DNA from 2 places in the Allobosea sp. OAE506 genome. Region 1 is predicted to be linked to the other one. Evidence: predicted binding sites of a transcription regulator. Region 1 holds the regulator's gene; the other holds the start of a gene.

Evidence for each region. Region 1 encodes LexA, which represses DNA repair genes until DNA is damaged. Its sites were predicted from a motif close to TGTTCNNNNTGTGTTCNG; they were not measured.
Region 2: the regulator LexA is predicted to act here: its motif matches at 1,840-1,857, upstream of recA (recombinase RecA).

The regions. Positions count from the first base shown of each region.
Region 1 is NZ_JBEPOB010000001.1:3,593,804-3,597,211, forward strand. Features, by position in the region: gene ABIE41_RS17435 (molybdopterin molybdotransferase MoeA) at 1-1,150, shown strand, start outside; gene lexA (transcriptional repressor LexA) at 1,261-2,001, shown strand; gene ABIE41_RS17445 (ComEC/Rec2 family competence protein) at 2,014-3,345, opposite strand.
Region 2 is NZ_JBEPOB010000001.1:2,737,636-2,741,043, forward strand. Features, by position in the region: gene alaS (alanine--tRNA ligase) at 1-418, opposite strand, end outside; gene recA (recombinase RecA) at 669-1,754, opposite strand; gene ABIE41_RS13340 (DmpA family aminopeptidase) at 1,952-2,980, shown strand; gene cckA (cell cycle histidine kinase CckA) at 2,984-3,408, opposite strand, start outside.

The sequences.
Region 1 (3,408 bases):
GCCCATCGAGACGCTGCCGCTGGCGCAGTGCGCCTGGCGGGTGCTCGGGTCCGACATCGCGGCGCTGCGGACGCAGCCACCCTTCGCCAATTCGGCCATGGACGGCTATGCGGTGCGGGCGGACGATCTCACGCCCGGGACCGAACTGCGCGTTCTCGGCGAATCCGCGGCCGGGCGCTCCTTCGGCGGCAGCGTGGCCGCCGGCGAGGCGGTGCGCATCTTCACCGGCGCGCCGATCCCCGAGGGCGCCGACACCATCCTGATCCAGGAGAACGCCGACGGTGTCGGCTCGGCCGCGATCACCGTCCGCGAGGGCGCGCCGAAGGGCAAGTTCATCCGCAAGGCCGGGCTCGACTTCAGCCTGAACGACAGCCTGCTCGCCACCGGGACCCGCCTCGACAGCGCCGCACTCGGGCTCTCCGCCGCTGCGGGCCACCCGGCGCTGCCGGTGCGCCGCAAGCCGCTGGTCGCGATCCTCGCCACCGGCGACGAGTTGGTGCTGCCGGGCGAGACCGTGGGGCCGGACCAGATCGTCGCCTCCAACTCCTTTGCGCTCGCCGCTTTGGTCGAGCAGGCTGGCGGAACCGCGCTCGATCTCGGCATCGCACGCGACGACCATGCCGACCTCGCCGAACGAATCGGCCGGGCGCGGCAAGCCGGTGCCGATGTGCTGGTGACTTTGGGCGGCGCCTCGGTCGGAGCGCATGACCTCGTCCAGGAGGCGCTGAAGCGCGCCGGGATGGATCTCGGCTTCTGGAAGATCGCGATGCGGCCGGGCAAGCCGATGATGACAGGCCGGCTCGGCCCGATGGTCGCGATCGGCCTGCCGGGCAACCCGGTGTCCTCGATCGTCTGCGGACATCTCTTTGTCGTCCCGGTGGTCGAGGCCCTGCTCGGCATGCCCTCGCCCGAGCGCGACCGCAGCGAGCCCGGGCTGCTGGGGCGCGACATGCCCGCCAATGACGAGCGCGAGGATTATCTGCGCTCCAGCCTGGTGCTGACCGACTCGGGCTGGGAGGCCACGCCCTTCGAGCGGCAGGATTCCTCGATGCTCGGGTTGCTCGCCCAGGCGCAGGCGCTGGCGATCCGCACGGTCTTCGCGCCGGCCGCCGCTAAGGGCGATCCCTGCCGCTTCATCCGCCTGCGCTGAGGGGCGACACGGGCACGTCGGCTTGCGGAACACAACGCGAACGGGTATGGTGTTCGTGATTTGTTTCGAATCTGCGGTGATCGGCAGATTTCAGAGCGCCGGCGGGGATCATGCTGACACGCAAACAGTTCGAACTGCTTCGTTTCATACAGGAGCGACTGCGCGAAAGCGGCGTTCCCCCCTCCTTCGACGAGATGAAGGATGCGCTCGACCTCAAGTCGAAATCCGGCATTCACCGCCTGATCATGGCGCTCGAGGAGCGCGGCTTCATCCGCCGTCTTCCGAACCGGGCGCGGGCGCTCGAAGTGATCAAGCTGCCCGACGGTGCCGGCGGCGGGCTGCAGCCCGGTGCGCGCCGCTTCAACCCCTCGATCGTCCAGGGCGGGCTCGGCAAGGAGACGCCGCCGGCCAAGGACGGGCTGCCCGGCCGGGTACGGCCGGTCGAGACGGCATCGGAGGATGCCCGCAACACGATCGCGATCCCTGTCATGGGCCGCATCGCCGCGGGCACGCCGATCTCGGCGATCCAGAGCCGCAGCCACAGCGTCGCGCTGCCCGCCGACATGCTGGGCTCGGGCGAGCATTTCGCGCTGGAGGTCCGTGGAGACTCGATGGTCGAGGCCGGCATTCTCGACGGCGACACAGTGGTGATCCGCCGCCAGGACACCGCCAACACCGGCGATATCATCGTCGCGCTGATCGACGACGAGGAGGCGACGCTGAAGCGGCTGCGCAAGCGCGGCTCCTCGATCGCGCTGGAAGCGGCCAATCCCGCCTATGAGACGCGCGTGCTCGGCCCCGACCGGGTCAAGATCCAGGGCCGGCTGGTCAATCTGATGCGGCGCTACTGACCGGCAGCCGCCTTAAGGGAGGCGCTCGGCATCGGGCGCGTCCTCGCCCGGCGGCGGCGGAGCTGTGCTCGCGGGTGTTGGCGCGGGCTGGGGACGACGGCGGCTCCAGGGCCGTTCGCCGGTATCCTGTGCCGCGAGGTTTTGCCAGCCAGACCTGGTCTTGACGAGTGCGGTCGCCCCGTCGCGTAGCAGCGCCATCCTGTCGATCAGCCGCGCGCGGCAGGTCGCGGTCCAGGGGATCGGTGTCACCACCACATCGGCGCGGCGACAATCCTCGATGATGGCGAGCCGGTCCTGCGCATAGGCGATACTGTGCCCCTCCTTCGTCGTCATGACGCAGCCGCGGGCATCGCAGGCCGCGCCCTTGCGCAATGAGGGATCGTCGGGCTGGCGGCCGTCGCCATCCGCCGTCAGCCATTGCTGCATGACGAAGCGGCTCGGCTTGCCTGCAATGACCAGCAGGCCGTCCCTGCCGCGCACCGCGATGCCCGAGCCGTCGCGCTCGATCAGGATCGCCGGCTTGTCGGGTTTGGCCGCAACGGCGACGCCTGTGACCAGCGGCAGGATGGCCAACAGGCGCAGCTTCGTCGTCCACAGCGTCGCCCAGAGCAGCGCGGCGGCAAAGCAGCCGAGCGCGGCCGGGCCGAAGGCCGCCAGCACGAGGGTCGAGTGGTCGATGGTCGCGACCCAGTGCGCCAGCTTCAGCACCACCTCCGAGGCCATGCCCATCAGCCACCAGGCCGGCGCGTCCAGCCCGAAGGGATAGGCGAGCACGCCAAAAACGGCGGCCGGCATGACGAAGAGCGAGACGAAGGGCAGCGCCAGCGCGTTGCCCAGCAGGCCGAAGGGGTTGAAGGTCTGGAAATGATAGGCGCCGAAGGGCGCCGTCGCCGCCGTGGCCAGCAGGGTCGTCACGATGATGCCGCTGGCGGCGATCCAGAGCGGGCGCAGCGGCCAGGGCAGTGCGGGTGGCGGCTGCAACCGGCCGCGCTCCTCCCAGCGCTCGGCAAAGGCGATCAGCGCCGCGACCGCGCCAAAGGACATCTGGAAGCTCGGCCCCAGCAGCGCCTCGGGCTCGCGCAGCAGAACGATCATCGCGGCGAGCGCGAGATTGCGCATGCTCAGCGCCGGGCGATCGACGAGGATCGCGCCCAGCATCACCAGCGTCATGATCAGCGAGCGCACCGTCGCAACCTCGGCACCCGAGAACACACAATAGGCGACCGAGCCCGCCATGGCCGCGAGCGCGGCGATCTTCTTGACAGGCAGACGCAGCGCCAGCGTCTGCGAGAGGGCGAGCAGCGCCCGCACCAGCCAGAAGATGGTCCCGGCGGCCAACACCATGTGCAAGCCCGAGATCGAGACGATGTTAGATAGATATTGCCGGCAGCGATTCCGATACGGTAG
Region 2 (3,408 bases), 860 kb from region 1:
AGAGGCCATGCGCCTCGTCATCCTCGGAATAGACCGTGACCGTCAGCTTCTCCTTGGGCAGGCCGTATTCGCGCGTGACCAGGGTCCAGGCATGTTCGATCGCCTGCTCCTTGAAATAGTCGCCGAAGGAGAAATTCCCCAGCATCTCGAAGAAGGTGTGGTGGCGGGCGGTGTAGCCGACATTGTCGAGGTCGTTGTGCTTGCCGCCGGCGCGGACGCATTTCTGCGCGGTGGTGGCGCGGACGTAAGGGCGCTTCTCCTGGCCGGTGAAGACGTTCTTGAATTGCACCATGCCCGAATTGGCGAACATCAGCGTCGGGTCGTTGCGCGGCACGAGCGGGCTTGACGGCACCACCTCATGGCCCTGGCTCTTGAAGTAATCGAGGAAGGTGGACCGGATCTCGTTGACGCCGCTCATTGTCGTTCGAACTCTTGGCTATCGGGCTGCCGTCCGGGCCGGGCCGGCGGTTTCAAGCGTTCTAGTGAGGCCGCTTGCCGCTGTCGAGAGAGTGCAGATCGCAAGGCGTTGTGCCCAAACGACAACGGGCGGCCCAAGGGCCGCCCGTGTTTCATGTGACGTCGTTCTCGGGCGGCGCGAAGCGCAGACCCGAGAATCTCTCGCAGGAGATGCTCGGGTCAAGCCCGAGCATGACGTTCAGCGTGTCCGCTCAGGCCTCGCCCTCGTCGAGATCATCCGCCGTCGGGGTCGCCTGGTCGAGGATCCGCTCGGCGACGAGCCCGGAATTCTGGCGGATCGTGGCCTCGATCTTGGCGGCCATTTCGGGGTTGGCCTTGAGGAAGGTCTTGGCGTTCTCGCGGCCCTGACCGAGGCGCTGGCTGTCGAAGGAGAACCAGGCGCCGGACTTCTCGACCATGCCGGCCTTGACGCCGAGATCGACGAGCTCGCCGACCTTGGAGATGCCCTCGCCGAACATGATGTCGAACTCGACCTGCTTGAAGGGCGGCGCGACCTTGTTCTTGACGACCTTGACGCGGACCTGGTTGCCGGTGGCCTCGTCGCGCTCCTTCAGCGTCGAGACGCGGCGAATGTCGAGGCGCACGGAGGCGTAGAACTTCAGCGCGTTGCCGCCGGTCGTCGTCTCCGGGGAGCCGTACATCACGCCGATCTTCATGCGGATCTGGTTGATGAAGATGACCATGCAGTTCGAGCGCGAGATCGAAGCGGTCAGCTTGCGCAGCGCCTGGCTCATCAGGCGGGCTTGCAGGCCCGGCTGGACGTCGCCCATCTCGCCCTCGATCTCGGCGCGCGGGGTCAGCGCGGCGACCGAGTCGACCACGAGCACGTCGATCGCGCCGGAACGGACCAGCGTGTCGGTGATCTCGAGCGCCTGCTCGCCGGTGTCGGGCTGGGAGATCAGCAGGTCGTCGAGATTGACGCCGAGCTTGCGGGCATAGACCGGGTCGAGCGCGTGCTCGGCGTCGACGAAGGCGCAGACGCCGCCCTTCTTCTGGGCCTCTGCGATGGTGTGCAGCGCCAGCGTGGTCTTGCCGGAGGATTCAGGGCCGTAGATCTCGATGACGCGACCGCGCGGCAGGCCGCCGACGCCGAGCGCGATGTCGAGGCCGAGCGAACCGGTCGAAATCGTCTCGATCTCGATCGCCTGCTGGTTCTTGCCCAGGCGCATGATCGAGCCCTTGCCGAAGGCGCGCTCGATCTGCGAGAGCGCCGCATCCAGCGCCTTGGCCTTGTCCATCGAGGACCCTTCCACCAGTTTCAGATTCGCCTGACTCACGACTCGCGCTCCTTATGGCAGGGGCGCGGGGACATCTCAATCCGCGCCGATGGCGCAAGATGGTCATGGTTTGTTCTCGTTCGCAAGTTCTTTCTTCGTTCTCATGCCGCGCCTACTGACAGGAGATGGCAGGAGGGGTTATGCCTGTCCTCCGCGGGCCGCCGCATGCGGCCGGCCGAAGACGCAGGAGTGAGGGCATGGGCAGGCGCGCAAGCGATTACGGGCTGATCTGCGGGATGCTGCCGCCAGGGCCGCTCAACGCGATCACCGACGTCGCCGGCGTGCGCGTCGGCCATCGCAGCCTGCGCGACGGGAACGTTCTCACCGGCTTCACGGCGATTCTCCCGCATGAGGGCGATCTCTTCCGCGAGAAGCTGCGGGCGGGCTGCGACGTCATCAACGGCTTCGGCAAGAGCGCCGGGCTGGTGCAGCTCGCCGAACTCGGCCAGATCGAGACGCCGATCCTGCTCGGCAACACCCTTGCGGTCGGCACCGGCTTCGACGCTTTGGTGAGCCGGGCGCTCGCTGCCAATCCCGACATCGGGCGCGAGACCGCCACGGTCAATCCGCTCGTGCTGGAGTGCAATGACGGGTTCCTGTCGGATATCCGCGCGCGGGCCCTGACGGAAGCCGATGCACATGCCGCGCTCGATGCCGCCGCTGATGGGCCGGTGGCCGAGGGCTCGGTCGGCGCTGGCTCGGGGATGAGCGCATTCGGCTTCAAGGGCGGCATCGGCACGGCCTCTCGCCTGATGCGGCTGGATGGCGGCGACTTCACCCTGGGCGTTCTCGTGCTGGCCAATTTCGGCGCGGCCGGCGATCTCGTCCTGCCCGACGGGCGCCGGCCCGTGCCGCCTGTGCAGACGCGCCCCACGCCGGAGCGCGGGTCGGTCATCATCGTACTAGCAACCGACCTGCCGCTCGAGTCGCGGCAGCTGACGCGGGTGGCGCGTCGCTGCGGCGCGGGCCTGGCGCGGCTGGGGGCGTTCTGGGGCCATGGCAGCGGCGATATCGCGGTCGCCTTCAGCACCGCCGGACGCATCGCCCATCACGAGGCGGCCGACATCCTGCCGATGGCGATGCTCAACGAGAGCCGGATCGACTTGCCGTTCCGCGCCGCCGCCGAGGCGACGCAGGAGGCGGTTCTCAACGCGATGCTGGCGGCGCCCGCGATCACCGGGCGGGACGGGCATGCGCGCCCGTCGCTGGTGGACGCGCTCGGCTGAGCGCTACCCCATCGCCGCCTTCACCGTCTCGACGAGCTGCTTCATCGTGAAGGGCTTGGGCAGGAACTGGAAATCCTCGCCCTCGGGCAGATTCTTGCGGAAGGCTTCCTCGGCATAGCCGGAGACGAAGACGACCTTGGTGTTGGGGTTGCGCTGGCGCAGCTCGCCGAGCAGCGTCGGGCCGTCCATCTCTGGCATCACCACGTCGGAGACGACGAGGTCGATCTGGCCGTCATGGGCCAGGAAGATGTCGAGCGCCTCGACGCCCGAGGCCGCCTCGTGGACGGTGTAGCCGCGCGAGACCAGCATACGGGCGTTGAGCGCGCGCACGGCGTCCTCGTCCTCGACCAGCAGGATGACGCCCGCGCCGGTATGGTCCGCGGCGACCTTCTTGGGCGCCTCCTTGACCGCGGCCTCGGCGGCGATCT